4 regions of the Bacillus silvicola genome follow, and region 3 is predicted to be linked to each of the others. Evidence: riboswitches for the same ligand, from Rfam matches in the RefSeq annotation. Region 3 holds a riboswitch; each other region holds the start of a gene.
What was found. A riboswitch is a leader RNA that binds a small molecule or an ion and turns the genes downstream of it on or off. The one in region 3 is predicted to bind S-adenosylmethionine.
Positions count from the first base shown of each region.

Region 1 (4,377 bases), on a different contig from region 3:
ATTAGAGTAATGATCTAAGTTGTAAGGGTTATTCGTCGTAAATAGTTCAAGGAATGTAATTGGATCAGCAAAGTCAGGGCTCCAACCGTCAATTCCAATCTCGTAGTCACCTTTTAATAAGAGTGAAACTTGTTGTTTACGTGGTTGCGGTTTTATATTTACTGTTAAGCCATCTAAATTCTTTTCTAGTTGCCCTTTTAGGAACTCACCAGTTTTCTTCTCAAGGTCACCATCACTTGTTAATAATTCTAATGTTATCTTTTCAGAACCAAGTTCTTTTTTTGCTTTCTTCCATAATTCTTGTGCAGATGTTGTATCAACTTTTGTTAAATCGCCGTTTGCAGTACGGAAGTCTTTTCCATCAGGCCCTTTTGCAAAGTTTTTCGGCACGAGACTAAAGGTTGGTGTAGAGCCATCATTTAATAACGTATTTACAAAGGATTTTCGATCAATTGTTTGATCGATTGCTTGGCGTGCAGAAACGTTTTGAAGTACTTTGTTTTGTTGATTCATACGTAAAAACTGTACCCCTACATTCGGACGTTCTTTGAAGTTAGTATCCTTTTTATATTTATCAACGAAATCAGATGTTAGTTTTATACGGTCTAATTGTTTGGATTCGAATAAATTTACTTCTGTTGATTTCTCTTTCACAACGTTGAAATTGATTTCTTCGAGTTTGACATTATCTTTATCCCAATAGGTAGGGTTTTTCTTAAATTTAAAGCTTTGTTCATGCTTCCAATCGCTTAGTGTAAAAGCTCCGTTGTACAAGATTTTGTTATCTTCTAAAGCGTACTTATCACCTTGTGATTTAAAGAATTCCTCGTTAATTGGTAGAAATGTTGGGAACGCTGTTAAGCTAATAAAGTACGGAACAGGGCGTTCTAATTCTACCTCAAACGTATGGTCATCAATTGCTTTTACACCAAGTTGATCGGCTGGAAGTTCTTTGTTGTTAATTTTTGTTGCATTTTTAATATCAAAGAATAGAAATGCATATTCAGAGGCTGTTGCTGGATCGACAGCTCTTTGCCAAGCGAAGACAAAATCTTTCGCTGTAACAGGAGTGCCGTTTGACCATTTTGAATCTCGTAAATGGAATGTGTATTTCGTTTTATCGCCATTTACTTCATGAGATTTTGCAACGCCAGGGACAGGTTTGTTACCTTCACCAAGATTATACAAACCTTCAAATACGTTTCTCATTACTTGACCAGAATCAGTATCTGTAGCACGAGCTGTATCCATTGTTCGTATTTCAGTAGGTGAAGATAAGTTTAAAACCTGTTTACTAGGTGCCTCGTCTTTTGCATTTGCTCCGCTTGCTTCGTTTTTATAACTGCCGCAACCAGTTAATAAAATACTTACTCCTACAACTGATGCAATACCGGGTACAAACTTCTTTTTCATTTGATTTTCCTCCTAAATGGTTAATAAGATTGGATGATGATGAGGGAATGAAAAACAAAAAATCCCTCTTTTCATATTGAGAAAGAGGGATTTTTACGTACAAGTTATGCACCCGTATATAAACGAAGTCCCTCATTCTATCTTTCAAGCACAAAGCTTGCAGGAAGTGGCACAGTATTCAAAATGAACCTGTTGCCGAGGTTTCAAAGGGCCAGTCCCTCCACCTCTCTTGATACAATGAGTAAACGAATAAATTTTATTAATTTTTGTGTTTCTTTGATAATTCAAAATCTTACACCTTAGATAATGAAGTGTCAATCAAATGGAATATAGTTTAAATTTTCAGTTTTATTAAAAATAAAAAAACCACTGCATATGGCAGTGGTTTCCCTATTAGAAGTTAAAGTTATCCGGATCTGGACCAACGCGATGATCTTCATTTAGAGCTTGAATTGCTTTCATGTCATCAGCACTTAATTCAAAATCGAATATATTTGCATTTTCAATAATGCGATGTTCTTTAATAGATTTAGGGATTGTTACAACTTCGTTTTGTAGATCCCAGCGTAAAATAACTTGTGCAGTCGATTTATTATATTTTGTCGCAATGTCTTGTAATGTTGGGTTATCCAGTAGCTGTCCTTGCATTAATGGTGACCAAGCTTCAAGCTGGATATTATGTTCTTTACAGAAAGTGTGTAACTCTTCTTGTGCTAAACGTGGGTGGTATTCCACTTGATTGACCATTGGCTTAATTTCAGCAATTTCAAATACGTCTTGTAAGTGATGAATGTGGAAATTGCTCACACCAATAGCGCGAACACGGCCATCTTTATAAAGCTTTTCTAATGCTTTCCATGATTCAGTATATTTCCCTTTTACAGGCCAATGTACTAAATATAAATCTAAATAATCTAGACCTAATTTCTCTAATGTAGTTTCAAATGCTTGAAGTGTTGTTTCATATCCTTGATCGCTATTCCATACTTTTGATGTGATAAATAATTCTTCACGTGCAACACCTGATTCACGGATCGCTTGTCCAACGCCTTCTTCGTTTTGATAAATTGCTGCAGTATCGATACTACGGTAGCCATTTTTAATTGCTGCTTTTACAGATTCAATTACTTCTGAACCATCTTCTACTTTAAAAACACCTAAACCGAACCAAGGCATTTTTACGCCGTTATGTAATGTTGTATAGTCTTTTAAACTTGTTAAATTCATATTATTTCCCCCTAGCTTTTTTGTTTGTTGCTTCTACTGCTTTTTGAATTGCCTCTGAAAAATTATATTCATATAAAGCTTTGAGACCCTCAGCTGTGGAACCACCTGGTGTTGTTACTTGTTCGCGGAGGTTAGCTGGATCTTGCGTTTGTTCAAGCATAGAAGTAGAGCCGGAAATCATTTGAATGACAAGGTGTTTTGCGGTTGCTTCATCGACTCCATAACTTTTTGTTGCTTCAATTAAGCTTTCGGCAAAGTAATAAAGGAAAGCAGGTGCACTTCCAGTAACTGCGGTAAGCTGATGAACTTCCTCTTCAGTGCAAAGTTGCGAAGTACCAATGCCTCTTAAAAGCAGTTGCAGGGTTTCTTGATGCATCTCGTTTACTGATCGTCCCATTGTATATAAGGAGATAGACTTTCCGATTTCGGCAGCTGTATTTGGCATAATCCAAGCAACAGGTGTCCCCCCGGGAAGTCTTTCTTCTAAATAAGATGGGCCAATGCCAGCGGCTACCGTTACGACAAGTTGATTCGATAGTAACGGAGATAATTCTGCTAATAATTCTTCATGTGCAGAAGGTGGCATTGCTAAAACAATCGTATCAACAGATGTAACATGCTGCTTCCAATCTGTTGTAGTAGACACATTATATCGTGCTCGTAATTGTTCTAGCTTTTCTACGTTGCTTCGGTTAGAAACGATAATTTCTTCGATGTATTCTTTACTTGTTGTAAGTAGTCCAGCAAATATAGCTTCTGCCATACGACCGGCACCAATAAATAAAATTCGATGTTTATTAGGCATATCCTTTATTCCTTTCTGATGAGAATATGTTATAAAAAACGATACCATTTTTAAGAGAATTTTGTAAAAAGAAACGGCTTGTAGTGGAGAGAATACAATTGGAGGGAAGGAAGGCTATATAAAAAGGACTATGAAGATTATTATATTTGAAAAATAATTATAATCAAAAATCCCTGAAGCATTTATGCTTCAGGGATTGATAAATTATAAGCTTATGCTTTCGTCATACCAAGCAATACAGCGCCACCGATAATTAAAACACTACCTAGTGCAATAAAGATCAATTGACGTTTTGTTTTCTTTTCACCTAAGAATACGATTGCACCGAATGTTGAGATAACGATTCCAGTTTGAGATAATGGGAAGCTTGTTGCTACTCCGACACGTGGTAATGAAAGAAGTAAGAATAAGTTTCCAGTTCCCCATAGTAAACCAGATAAAGCATTACGGATTGCATATTTGTTAAATGGTTTATGTTTAGATGTCAGTACAACCGCACCAACAAACATACCAACTGCTTGTGGTAAAATAGCAGACCAACCATCGATATTATACCAACGAATAATAATTACATATACAAGGTAGCCGAAAGTAGAAACAATTAAAGTAAGAAGTCCTTTTTTCAATTGTCCTGGTGGCTGTGCATTTTCTTTGTCATCTAGTGATGTGAATACAACACCAACTACGATTAATAGGATTGCAATCGTTCCCAGAACAATCGTTGTTGTAGTAGTCCACTCACGGAAAGCGATAACCCCAAAGATAGAAGTTGCAACAAGTTGCATACCAGTAGAAATCGTTACAGTAGTTGAAACACCTAGTTTTTCAACTGTTTTTAATTGGTTTACTTGTCCTAAAGCCCAGAATAAACCTGAAATAAAACCAACAATCAAGACTGTCATTGTTAAAGCTGGTTGAGTAAATACATACAT
Region 1 is NZ_JBNGVC010000013.1:1,015,722-1,020,098, reverse strand. It holds gene ACP6L7_RS27345 (peptide ABC transporter substrate-binding protein) at 1-1,413, opposite strand, end outside; SAM riboswitch class I at 1,548-1,652, opposite strand; gene ACP6L7_RS27340 (aldo/keto reductase) at 1,807-2,640, opposite strand; gene proC (pyrroline-5-carboxylate reductase) at 2,642-3,445, opposite strand; gene ACP6L7_RS27330 (GRP family sugar transporter) at 3,658-4,377, opposite strand, start outside.
Region 1: it holds a riboswitch for S-adenosylmethionine, as region 3 does, so the genes downstream of both, ACP6L7_RS27345 (peptide ABC transporter substrate-binding protein) here and ACP6L7_RS18145 (bifunctional homocysteine S-methyltransferase/methylenetetrahydrofolate reductase) in region 3, are expected to answer to the same signal.

Region 2 (4,377 bases), 1.1 Mb from region 3:
TCCGGTAATGTTTCAATTTCTTCTCCTAGTAGAAAGGTTACTTTGTGTTTTTGTAGTCTTTCGATTTCTTCCTCTAATGAATCCACTTTAAAGCAAATGTGATGTACTTTTCCTTCTGCTGGAAGAGAAGAATTATAACCTTCAATTAATTCGAGTATTGTTTCCTTCGATTCTTCCACACCTAAAAAAGCGAGTTTTAAATCTGGGTTTGGATGCCCCATACGTTTAAGGAGCTGTAAGCCGACTACTTCTTCATAAAATGAGATAGATGTTTCTAAGTTTGCAACCATAAGTCCTACGTGTTCAATTCTTCTAACTGGCATGTAGATTCCTTCTTTCTGAAAATTATATACAATATATTATTGAAAATTAAGAAAATAATCAAGATAAAAACCTTACAATTTTGAGCTTGTTATATGGTATAGTGAGAAAGTATGTTTGGGGAGAAGGAAGGAGATTATACGATGAATACACCTACTCAAACTCCTTCATTATCGGAAACAATGAAAGAGTGGCATTATGCGTTAGCGTATGAAATTAAACATTGGAAAACGATAGGTGGTAGTAAAATTTCTATCATGAACGGTCGTTTTTTATATACAGATTATGAAAGTACGGTATATGTCTTTCAGCTTATTTCGGAAGTAAGCATACCTGAAGGTTCACCAATTCGAATTGAGTTCGATGGTGAGGAAGCGACAGGGGAAGTACTATCTGTGCATGGATTAGAAATCGAATTGAAATTAAATGATTATATACAAGGCGAAATAAGAGAAGCGGTTTTATACAGTGAACCGTGGCAACTATTAGAACAGCTGCAAGAGCGTTTGAAGGAAGCCCGTAAAGATAAACTAAGACGTCAACGAATTAAACGTTTAGTAGAGGGAACGAGCAGTCCGAAACATATTGAGAAGATGAAAAATCCGAAAAATGAATTGGCGTATCGGTCGTTTTACAATCCGACAACGTACGTGTGGGGACCACCGGGAACAGGGAAGTCTTACAATTTATCACGTATTATTTCGGCTCATTATCAAAAAGGGAAATCGGTACTTGTGTTAGCTCATAGTAATGCGGCAGTTGACGTATTAATGAGTGAAGTAACGAAGCAAATTGAGAAGAAAAAGAAATGGACACCTGGTGAAATCGTTCGTTACGGTTATAGTCAACATGAGCATATACGAAATCATGAAACATTACTAGCATCGAAGTTGGTTGAAACGACGAACGGATCTTGGGGAGAAGAAAGACTTTATTTAGAAGAGACACGACAAGATCTTCGTGAAAAGATTTTATCATATAAAGCGACTTCTGCTGATAAGAAGCGTATACAAGAGATAGAAAGTGATCTTCGAAAGCAAAAAGCGAAAATTAAAGAAGTAGAAAAAGAATATATTGAAAATGCGAAAGTAATCGGTGCGACTTTATCAAAATGTGCAATTGATGCGCTTATTTATGATCGCACATTTGATTTAGTTGTCGTAGATGAAGTAAGTATGGCCTATGTCCCGCAAATTGCATTAGCAGCTTCACTTGGAAAACGTATCGTCGTTTGCGGTGACTTTTTACAGTTACCTCCGATCGCAATGGCGAACCATGAACTCGTTCGAAAATGGCTCGGCGAAGATATGTTTTATCATGCCGGGATTGTTGATACTGTAAATAAATCAGAAGCACATCCCAACCTTTTTATGTTGCAGGAACAAAGACGTATGCATGCAGACATATCGAAGTTTACGAACTCATTTATTTATAAAAATAGAGTGTACGATCATCCATCTGTTTCAGAGCGTAAAGAACTTGCGCAACTACAACCGTTCGCAAATGAAGCGAGTGTTTTATTTGATACGAGCTTAATGGGAGCATTTTCGTTAAAAGATGCTGCTTCTGGTTCGCGTTTTAATATTATGTCTGGTTTAGTGGCAATGCAAATGATGCTAATTGGACTGTTAGACGGTGTTCAATCAATTGGTGTAGTTACACCGTACCGAGCACAGTCCCGCTTTTTATCAACATGTATTAGAGAAATGTTACAGAGAACGAAATATCAAAACATACCAGTATTAGCGGCAACAGTTCATAAGTTTCAAGGTTCTGAAAGAGATATGATGATCTTTGATACGGTTGATAGTTATCCGCAGGAACGTCCTGGTGTGTTATTCTTTGATCATAAAAACCATCGCCTCGTCAATGTAGCAGTAACGAGAGCGAGAGGGAAATTCATTCAATTATCGGATTGCCATTATATGCGTAAAAACCTTTCGAGAAAACAAGCGTTATCACAATTAACTGCACATATAGAACGTCACGGTGATGTGTATGATCGAACGACATCAAGACAATTGTGGGAGCGAAAAATTTCGAAACGTTTACGCTGGTTTATGGAAATGAATCTTGAAGAGCCGAAAGGGTTATTAAAAGATATTCTAGCGGCAAAACGAAAAATTATCATTTCACTTCCAAGTACAAGACAAGTGGATAAACGAGTATGGCAAGCGTTAATGCGTACAAATGCGCAAATAACAGTGTATAGTGACGGACCAGTTCCATTAAAAAATGTAAAGTTACAAAGGCAAAACAAAGCGTTCCCGTTTATAGTAATTGATGATGAAATCTTTTGGGCAGGGGCACCTCTCACATCTCAAATGATGTTTGAAGGTAGTACGGAATTTCCGTACATATGTGCAAGACTGCAAGCACCGGAGACAATTGGTGTATTAAAAGGATTTTTAGATATTCGGTAAATTCGGATAGGAATTCCTTGACTTTTATTCGGAATGAATTTAGAATGAAAATAATTTAATATAATTTTATGAAAATTCTTATCACGAGAGGTTGAGGGACTGGCCCTATGACACCTCGGCAGCGGATTCTTTATGAATACTGTGCCAATTCCAGCAAGGTAACTTGAAAGATAAGAAAGAAGCTCATTTTGAATGTATATTTCAAAGCCTCTTTCTATCTTTTAGAAAGAGGCTTTTTTACGTGAAAATAAAAGGAGGAAGAAAAATGGGAGCGACAGGAGTAACGTCACAAAGAAAAACGATTGAAGAGAGTATAGAAAGAAATAAGGAAAAGTACATAGAAACAAGTCATGATATTCATGCGAATCCGGAGATTGGTAACCAAGAGTTTTACGCATCAAGAATGTTAAGTTTATTACTAGGTAGTGCAGGATTCCAACTGCAGCACAATATAGCGGGACATGAAACAGGTTTTATCGCACGAAAAAGTTCAGGAAAACAAGGGCCAGTTATCGCATTTTTAGCTGAGTATGATGCTTTACCGGGGCTCGGTCATGCGTGTGGTCACAATTTAATTGGCACAATTAGTGTTGCAGCAGCAATTGCTTTATCAGAAACACTTGAAGAAATCGGCGGAGAAGTTGTCGTGTTTGGAACACCAGCAGAGGAAGGCGGACCAAATGGTAGCGCAAAATCGAGTTATGTAAAAGCTGGTTTATTTAATAATATTGATGCAGCACTTATGATCCATCCAAGCGGAAAAACAGCAACAACAAGTCCCTCACTAGCAGTCGATCCACTTGATTTTCATTTTTACGGTAAAACAGCTCATGCAGCAGCCTCACCAGAAGAAGGGATTAACGCATTAGATGCGATTATCCAGCTGTATAACAGTATTAACGCACTTCGCCAACAATTGCCGTCAGATGTGAGAATTCATGGTGTTATTACAGAGGGCGGAAAAGCACCTAACATTATTCCTGACTACGCCGCAGCAAGGTTCTTCATTCGTGCAGCAACGCGAAAAAGATGTGCGGAAGTAACAGAAAAAGTAAAAAATATCGCACAAGGAGCAGCGTTAGCAACAGGTACGAAAGTGAAAATTCATCAATTCCAAAATGAAATCGATGAATTACTCGTAACAAAAACATTTAATGACGTCGTAGCCGAAGAACTAGAACTACAAGGTGAAGACGTAAATCGTAAAGAAAGAATTGGAATCGGCTCAACAGACGCAGGAAACGTAAGCCAAGTCGTACCGACAATACATCCATACATTAAAATCGGACCAGATGATTTAATTGCACATACGAATGAATTTAGAGAAGCAGCACGTTCAGAACTCGGAGATAAAGCGCTAATTACATCCGCAAAAGCACTTGCAAATACGGCGTATCGATTAATTACGGAAGAAGGGCTGTTAGAGAAGGTGAAGGAAGAGTTTAAGGAAGCGCAGAGGAATCAGGGATAAGGGGAATTTATTCAACGAGGAATCTAATTAATAAGCAGAAATGTAAAAAAGAACATTGGAAAATCAATGTTCTTTTTTGTTTACTAATCATTGATTTTGTTGGTTTCTCTCATAAAGGAAAAACTTTTACTGTTATCGGGGGATAATACGTATCCCTTTATT
Region 2 is NZ_JBNGVC010000012.1:105,980-110,356, reverse strand. It holds gene ACP6L7_RS12430 (VOC family protein) at 1-323, opposite strand, end outside; gene ACP6L7_RS12425 (AAA domain-containing protein) at 435-2,744, shown strand; SAM riboswitch class I at 2,820-2,921, shown strand; gene ACP6L7_RS12420 (M20 family metallopeptidase) at 3,010-4,215, shown strand; gene ACP6L7_RS12415 (Lrp/AsnC family transcriptional regulator) at 4,376-4,377, opposite strand, start outside.
Region 2: it holds a riboswitch for S-adenosylmethionine, as region 3 does, so the genes downstream of both, ACP6L7_RS12420 (M20 family metallopeptidase) here and ACP6L7_RS18145 (bifunctional homocysteine S-methyltransferase/methylenetetrahydrofolate reductase) in region 3, are expected to answer to the same signal.

Region 3 (4,377 bases):
AACTTCTGCCAAGAAATTTTCCATATCTTCTATTTCATCACGATCAGGGTCCGCCATACAAATATCAATAATGTGAGCATTTTTCTTCACTTGTGCTCTTGCCACTTCAGCGGCCTCTTCAAATTTCCCTTCTGCTACTAATCGTTTAAATTTACGCGATCCAATAACATTCGTTCTTTCACCTACAAATAAAGGTCTCATAGAATCATCATACTGCAATGCCTCTAATCCACTAATTCCATGCCCTTCTCGTTCATGATGTTCACGCGGATTAAGAGTTGCTAGCGCTGCTTTCATTGCTCTTATATGTTCTGGTGTTGTACCACAACAACCACCAATAATGTTAACCCAACCTTCTTCGGCAAATCGCTTTACTTTTTCCGCGAGAGAAGATGGAGATTCATGATAATGTCCATCTTCATCAGGAAGACCTGCATTTGGATAGCAAGAAATATAACACTCCGATAAATTAGATAATGAACGAATATGTTCCCTCATAAATTCCGGACCAGTCGCACAGTTTAATCCAACCGATAACGGCTTCATATGCTCTATCGATAAATAAAAGGCTTCTATCGTTTGACCCGCTAAAGTCGTTCCCATCGGTTCAATCGTTCCAGAAATCATAATAGGAACCGTTTTATTTAGTTCATCAAAAGCTGCTTGAATTCCAATATAAGCAGCTTTCACATTACGCATATCTTGACTCGTCTCCACAAGTAATACATCAATTCCGCCCCTCAATAACCCTCTCGCCTGCCTTGTATAGGCTTCAATCAGTTCCTCAAATGTAACTCCTCCTGTAACACTAATCGCTTTCGTTGTCGGCCCCATCGCACCTGCAACATATACTTCCTTCCCGCTTTCTTTAACAGCTTGCTTCGCCAATAGTGCTGCCTTTTCATTTAGTTCTTCATCTAAATGAGACAACTCATAATCACTTAATACGATATTCGTCGCACCAAATGTATTTGTTTCAATGATGTCAGCTCCAGCTTCAATATAAGCTTTATGAATCTTTAAAATAACATCTGGTCTTGTTTCTACTAAATATTCATTACACCCTTCGTACTCTTCTCCTCCGAAATCTTCCGCAGTTAAGTCCTCTTGCTGTATCATCGTCCCCATTGCACCATCTAATATTAGAATGCTATTTTGTAATCTTTCTTCTATACACTTCATCAATTAATACCCTCTTTCACTTCTTGCTTTTCTCTTACATATTTCACGAGATGTTCTGTAATTTCATATTTTAAAAATGGTGTAATAAGATAAACACCGTTAAAGTATTTCATTGCCGTATCGATTAACTCTTGTGAAATACGAATCCCTTCCTCAATAGCCGACTCTTTCGTTTCGTGCCCATCCATTCTCTCTCGTATTTCTTCAGGAAGAGTAATACCTGGCACCTCAAAATGAAGAAAATCTGCATTCCGCTTACTTACTAAAGGCATAATTCCAATAAAGATAGGTTGTTCCAAATGCTTTGTCGCTTCATACACTTCCTCAATTAACGCTATATCGTAAATTGGCTGAGTTAAGAAATATTCCGCTCCGGCATCTATTTTCCGTTCCATTCGCTTAACCGCTGCTTTTAAATGTCTTACATGCGGATTAAACGCACCGCCGACAGAAAATCTTGTTGCTGGGCCAATTGATTTCCCTAAAATGGAACGCCCGTCGTTCATTTCTTTAATCATTTTAATTAACTCAATAGAGGACAAATCATATACAGAAGTTGCACCTGGGAAATCGCCAACACGCGCTGGATCACCAGTTAAAGCTAGCACTTCCTCCATCCCTAACGCCGATAAACCTAATAAATGAGATTGTAGCCCAATGACGTTATGGTCTCTACACGTTAAATGAGTCAATACTGGAATATCATGCTTCGTTAATAATGCACCCATTGCCATATTAGAAACGCGAGGCGATGCTAGTGAATTATCTGCTAGAGTAATAGCGTCTGCCCCAGCTCTTTTCAATGCTCTTGCCCCTTCAAAAAAACGCTGCGTGTCTAATGTTTTCGGTGGGTCTAGTTCCACTACAACTGTCGTTTGTTTCTTTGCTTTCTCTGCTAGAGTGACGTGAGATTTCGAACGTTTCTCGTGTGTATGAACTACTTTTGGTCTTTGAATCGTGTCCTTTTCTATTACAGGCGTAACATTTAGAGTAGCACGCTTCATACTTTCAATATGTTCTGGAGTAGTACCACAACAACCACCCAATAACCGAATACCTTGCTCAATAAATTTCGGTGTCATCGCTTCGAAATAAGCCGGACTTCCCTCATATACGTAACGTCCCTCCACATAATTCGGGAGACCTGCATTTGGATATGCTGACAAGTAGCCATTTTGAGGAATCGATATCATTTTAAAAGCTTCCGTCATATGAAGTGGTCCTAGTTGGCAGTTCAATCCAACAACATTCGCACCGTAATCTAAAAGCTGTTTTAATATTTCATTTACATCATTTCCATTTTGAGTCGTACCTGCCTCATGTAACGCTAATTGGGCTACAATTGGAATATTCGTTTGTTTTCGTAACACCTTAACAGCATGAAGTAATTCAAATTCATCATAGAAAGTCTCTAATAGCAATCCATCAACCTGTTCTTCTAATAAAGCACCTGCCTGCTCAAGTAACATAAACTCCCTTTCCATATCAGTTGTTGTAACAGCTCCGATATGTTTCATACCACCAATTGTTCCTAAAATTGCATTTCTTTCTGTAACAGATGCTTTCGCAATCTTCACTGCTGCTTTATTAATTTGAACAACTTGATTCTCTAAGCCATACATACGTAATTTCGCTTCATTTGCCCCATACGTATTCGTTTGGATAACATCCGCTCCAGCAGCTACATATTGTTTATGAATCGATATAATTAAGTCCGGATCAGACAAATTCAATTCTTCAAAACTACTTTGTAAACCATGCGAATGTAATAATGTTCCAACTGCACCATCACCTATTACAATTCCTTTTGATAATAAATCTAGTAATTTCACGAATCTCCCTCATTTCTATCAATATAAAAACCCCCTCTTCACTTTGAAGAGGGGGACATAATTATTCCTCCTCTTATTATGCAAAACATTCGTTTTGCAGGTATTAGCACCGTTTCAAACATTTCGTTTGAAGGTTGCCGGGTTTCACAGGGCCTTTCCCTCCACCGCTCTCAATAAGAGTTGTCTTTATTATTTTATTTATGTAGCTAAAAGGAAATGCGTTCCCCTTTTAATAATGTTTGTTAATTTTTTATAAATTTAGCATGCACAAATATAAAAGTCAATGACACTTGCGGGAAAATAAAAATTATTTAAAATAAAGTTGCAATTCAATTAACTTTTGTTGTAAAGTTAAAAACATAATAAAAATTTCATACGAACATTCTTATCTAGAGAGGTAGAGGGACTGGCCCTATGACGCCTCAGCAACCATTAACAATTTGTTAATAAGGTGCTAATTCCAGCAAACTGTTAAAGATTTGACAGATGAGAAGAAGACTCTATTCAATCCGAAAGCCTTCTTCTTAGAAGGCTTTTTTTATTTTATATTCAACTACTCGTTCAATTTAAAAAGGAGGAATTTTCACATGTCAACTATCGAAACAAAACTAGCACAAATCGGAAATCGTAGCGAAACCACAACAGGAACTGTTAATCCACCCGTTTATTTCTCAACCGCTTATCGTCACGAAGGACTTGGTAAATCTACCGGCTTTGACTATTCACGAACTGGAAATCCAACTCGTGGTCTTTTAGAACAGGCAATCGCAGACTTAGAATATGGCGAACAAGGTTATGCCTGTAGCTCAGGAATGGCCGCTGTTCTCCTCGTCCTTTCACTATTTCGTTCCGGAGACGAACTTATTGTGTCTGAAGATTTATACGGGGGCACTTATCGATTATTTTCTGAGCATGAAAAAAAATGGAATGTTCGATGTAGATACGTAAATACACAATCTATTAAACAAATTGAGAAAGCTATCACAACTGAAACGAAGGCTATTTTCATAGAAACGCCGACTAATCCATTAATGCAAGTTACTGATATTGCCACTGTCGCAAGTGTAACGAAAAGACACGGACTACTTCTTATTGTAGATAACACATTCTACACTCCTTATATACAGCAACCATTAACAGAAGGTGCCGATATCGTACTTCACAGTGCAACGAAGTATTTAGGCGGGCATAACGATGTACTAAGCGGACTTGTCGTGGCAAAAGGAAAAGAACTTTGTGAAGAAATTGCTCATTATCATAATGCCTCCGGTGCTGTCTTAAGCCCATTTGACTCATGGCTATTAATTCGTGGTATGAAAACTTTAGCGCTTCGCATGAGACAACATGAAGAAAATGCGAAAGC
Region 3 is NZ_JBNGVC010000012.1:1,190,464-1,194,840, forward strand. It holds gene metH (methionine synthase) at 1-1,182, opposite strand, end outside; gene ACP6L7_RS18145 (bifunctional homocysteine S-methyltransferase/methylenetetrahydrofolate reductase) at 1,182-3,014, opposite strand; SAM riboswitch class I at 3,085-3,194, opposite strand; SAM riboswitch class I at 3,397-3,507, shown strand; gene metI (cystathionine gamma-synthase/O-acetylhomoserine thiolyase) at 3,602-4,377, shown strand, end outside.

Region 4 (4,377 bases), on a different contig from region 3:
ATCATTCCTTTTTCAACAACACGTCCCCCGTACATCACAACTACTCGATCAGCTACTTCACGTACAAGTGCTAAGTCATGTGTAATGAGTAAAATGCTCGTATTTTGTTTTTCTTTTCGCTCTTTTAATAGCCCCATAATTTGTTTCTGAATCGTTACATCTAACGCTGTTGTAGGTTCATCTGCAATTACAAGTTTCGGATGGCAAGCAAACGCAATGGCCAAACAAATACGTTGCCTCATACCACCACTTAATTGATACGGGTATTGTTCAAAGCGTTTCTCTGCTTCATGTATGCCTAAATCATTTAGTAAGTTAATTGCAATTTCTTTTGCTTCTTTCTTCGATTTCTTTTCATGCTGCAAAATTACTTCTGTAATTTGCCTTCCGACCTTCATCGTCGGATTTAAAGATGAAAGCGGATCTTGAAAGATAAAAGAAATATCTTTCCCGCGAATTTGATTCCATTCTGATTCCTGTAAATTAGTTAATTCCTTTGATTGGAAAGATACATTTCCATCATCAATATGAATTGATTCTTGATTTAACCCGATAATTGATTGTGCTGTAACACTTTTTCCTGAGCCACTTTCTCCTACAAGTGCAACTATTTCACCTTCGTTAATAGAAAAGGAAACATGCTTCACAATTGCTTGCCTACTATTCTCTTTTTCAACGGCCAACGTTACGTTTTCTAAAGATAAGATTTGCGCCATGTTTTTTCTCCTTTCGATTACGTTTTACGATTTTCGGATCAATCGCATCTTGTAAACCATCACCAATTGCATTAAATGCGAACATGATGAGTGCAATCATGATTGCCGGGAAGAATAGTTGCCACCATTCTCCGCTTAGTAACGTCCCAAGTGCATCGTTGGTCATCGTGCCCCAGCTTGCCGCTGGTGATTGTACTCCAAGTCCGATAAAGCTTAAAAATGATTCTGAGAAAATAGCTGCTGGAATGGTAAATGATAAATTTACGATAATAATCCCTGTTAAGTTTGGAATTAAATGCCCATATATAATTTTCATATGAGGTGTACCTAATCGCTCTGCTGCGATAACAAATTCTCTTTGTTTTAAAGACAAGACTTGCGCTCTAATGAGACGTGCCATGCCAATCCATCCCGTTAACGCAAGGGCAATTATAATTGTAAAAAGTCCTGGTTTCATAACGATTAATAGTAAAATAACAATTAATAAGTATGGGATACCGTATAACACTTCAATTCCTCTTATAATCCACTCATCAATTAACGTTCCAAGACGATTACGCCCTCTCACATATCCACTAAACCCTCCGATAAGTACACCGAGCCCTATATCAAGAGCTGCTGCTACCAATCCAACTGTTAGTGAAATTTTCCCACCAGCCCAAGTACGCGCCCAAATATCTCTCCCTAAATCGTCCGTTCCGAACCAATGCTCGCTACTAGGCGGTAAATTAGTTGCTTCTTTTACTTGTTCACTTGCAGTAAATGACGTTAAACTTTCGCCAATAAGCGAGAAAATAATAATTAGTAATAACGTCACAGCCCCTAAAACTGCTATAGGATTTGATATAAACTTGCGAAACACTTCCTTTTTTCGGCTAATTGTTTGCTGATCTTTATTTATCGTTAATTCTTTTTTCTCTTCATTCGTTAATAACTGGTCATTAATTTCATAAGCCCCCATTTAAATATTCCCCTCCTTACGTAATAGAACGAATACGTGGATCAACAATACGATGAATGATATCTGTAATAAAGATACACATAATTAATAGCGCACTATAGAAGATGGTTGTTCCCATAATTACCGGATAATCTCGGTTAAAAATACTATCTACAAAATATTTTCCTAGACCAGGAATTGAAAAGATTTTTTCAATCACGAAAGTTCCTGTTAAAAGTCCAGCCATTAATGGGCCAACAAATGTAAGTACCGGAACAATTGCATTTCTAAGAGCATGTCTTATAATGATTTTCTTAATTGGTATACCTTTCGCTCTCGCTAGCTTAATATAATCACTCTGCAACACTTCAATCATATTAGAGCGAACAAATCTTGTAATAACCGCGATTGGCCCGAGCGCTAATGCGAAGGAAGGTAATACAGTATGCTCGAAGGTTCCCCAGGACGCCACTGGTAGTAATTCAAATTGGATGGCGAATACTTGTATAAATAGTGGCGCTAAAATAAAACTAGGAATAGAAATACCGAGAATCGCAAGCAAGCTCACACTATAATCAATCACTTTCCCATGATATAGCGCGGCAAATGTGCCTGCGGCAATCCCGACTAACAATGAAATAACAAGTGCTTGTAGACCAATAATTGCTGATGGACCAAATCCTGTCGTTATAATCTCTGATACGCCTTGCCCCGTCGATTGAACGGATTCACCAAAGTCAAAATGAACTACACCGTCTAAATAAGCAACATATTGATTCCATAACGGTTCATCAAGATGATACTTCGCCCTCATATTTTGTATCACTTCTTCAGGAAAGATTTTCGCATCTGATGAAAATGGATCTCCCGGAATAATATGCATAATTAAAAATGTCACTGTCGTAATAACCCATAATGTGAAAACCATAACTGATAGTTTTTTAACAACATACACTCTGATAACCCCCTAAACTCATAAATTTACTTTGTTTTATTGACGTATCTTTCCCATTACTCCCTTTTCTCTTCTTAAAATACAAAAAGCCTTGATCTTAAAAAATAAGATCAAGGCTTAATAAACAAAGGCCCATCACTTATCTTTCAAGACTTGCTTGCTGGAATTAGCACGGTGTTCATCTTACAGAACCCGCTGCTGAGGTGTCATAGGGCCAGTCCCTCTACCTCTCTGGATAAGTAAATTGCTATATTATTATTTGGTTCAAATTGTATATTTCGAATTATAATTCTGAAAAAAAGAAAAGTCAATCAAATTGGATATATTTAGAAAAATCAGTTTTTAATGGCGTTATTTCTTAAAATCACTATTTTAACTTATAATAAAATTAATTACTTTAAAGGAGTTATACGATGGATCCCTTACTTCTAGCCAGCATAGGATTGCCATTAACAATCGTCATACTCGTCATCATCGGCTTCTACAAACTCTTCATTAAGAAAAAACGTATCACTTCTTTTTATACTCCATTCGATAATATTACTGGACAAACAATTTCAGAATTTCACGAAGAACAGAAAGTATTAGTATCCGAGGATGAAGATGGAGATGGTAAGAAGAAAAAATAACCTTGCGCATGCGCAAGGTTATTTTTGGGCCTCTGTTTGAAAACGTTTATAGTATGTCGATGCTGTTGCAAAATTAATTTCTATATCACGAATCAACGAGGAGTCTTCTTCTTCTGCTAACTTCTGCAATTTTTTCATTGATTGTTCTGATTCATTTAAGAAACCAACATATAATTCATGTTCCTGTTCTTTCGACTTCGGAACACGAATTTCTTTACGCATATGATCAATATCTTCTAACATGCCCGTTGTTACCTGTTTCACGTCTTCCTTATATTTAGCATTAGTTATTTCCTTACCGCCCTTTTCTTTTGCCACTTCAAATAACTGTAACGCTTTATTAATTTCTTTGTTCATTTTTGCATCATACTTTTCATGTACCTCTTGATACACTTTCATATCTTCTGTCTGTTCAGTAGATTGCTCCACCTTTTCTTTCGGTTCTTTCGCTTCTTTATTCCCATTACATCCTGCTAGAAGGAGCATACCTCCCATTACAGCAATACCCAAAACCTTCTTCATCTTTAATTCTCCTTTTATCTACAGCTACTTCTAATTATAGTTTCTTTTATCTCCACTTGTTTTATTATACCGAGAACATCCTAAATTTTGTACTTAAGATGATTCCTTAATATATATACCCACATTTTTGTCACAGTATCGTCACTTTATGCAAGTAACTTTTGCATGGGTTATTTCAAAGAAATGAAAAAAAGAGCTGATTCAAAGAAATGTTTGAATCAGCTCTTTTTTGTTAAGCCTCTAAATTTTGTTTTTGTTGCAGTTCAAACTGCTTTTCACTTCTTTTTGCCATGAATAAATAACATAACACAGCACCAATTTCACAAAGAGCTATAACAACACCCATAGGAAGTGCGGTATTGCTTCCACCAATACCTACTAGCGGCGCTACAAGTGCTCCTGAGATGAACTGTAATAATCCTAGTAAAGCTGATGCTGTTCCTGCAGCCTGTTTTTGATTTCTCATCGCTAATGAGAAGCCAGTTGTTGATACAACCCCAACACTTGATACAACAAGGAATAGCGAGCATAAAACACCGATTAACCCTATTCCTAATACAATTGTAAGTAGTAACGATAGGCCGCCAACAGCCGCAATAATAATACCGGAAACAA
Region 4 is NZ_JBNGVC010000013.1:1,027,564-1,031,940, forward strand. It holds gene ACP6L7_RS27380 (ABC transporter ATP-binding protein) at 1-716, opposite strand, end outside; gene ACP6L7_RS27385 (ABC transporter permease) at 673-1,677, opposite strand; gene ACP6L7_RS27390 (ABC transporter permease) at 1,694-2,611, opposite strand; SAM riboswitch class I at 2,748-2,853, opposite strand; gene ACP6L7_RS27395 (DUF3951 domain-containing protein) at 3,025-3,240, shown strand; gene ACP6L7_RS27400 (hypothetical protein) at 3,259-3,762, opposite strand; gene ACP6L7_RS27405 (multidrug effflux MFS transporter) at 3,995-4,377, opposite strand, start outside.
Region 4: it holds a riboswitch for S-adenosylmethionine, as region 3 does, so the genes downstream of both, ACP6L7_RS27390 (ABC transporter permease) here and ACP6L7_RS18145 (bifunctional homocysteine S-methyltransferase/methylenetetrahydrofolate reductase) in region 3, are expected to answer to the same signal.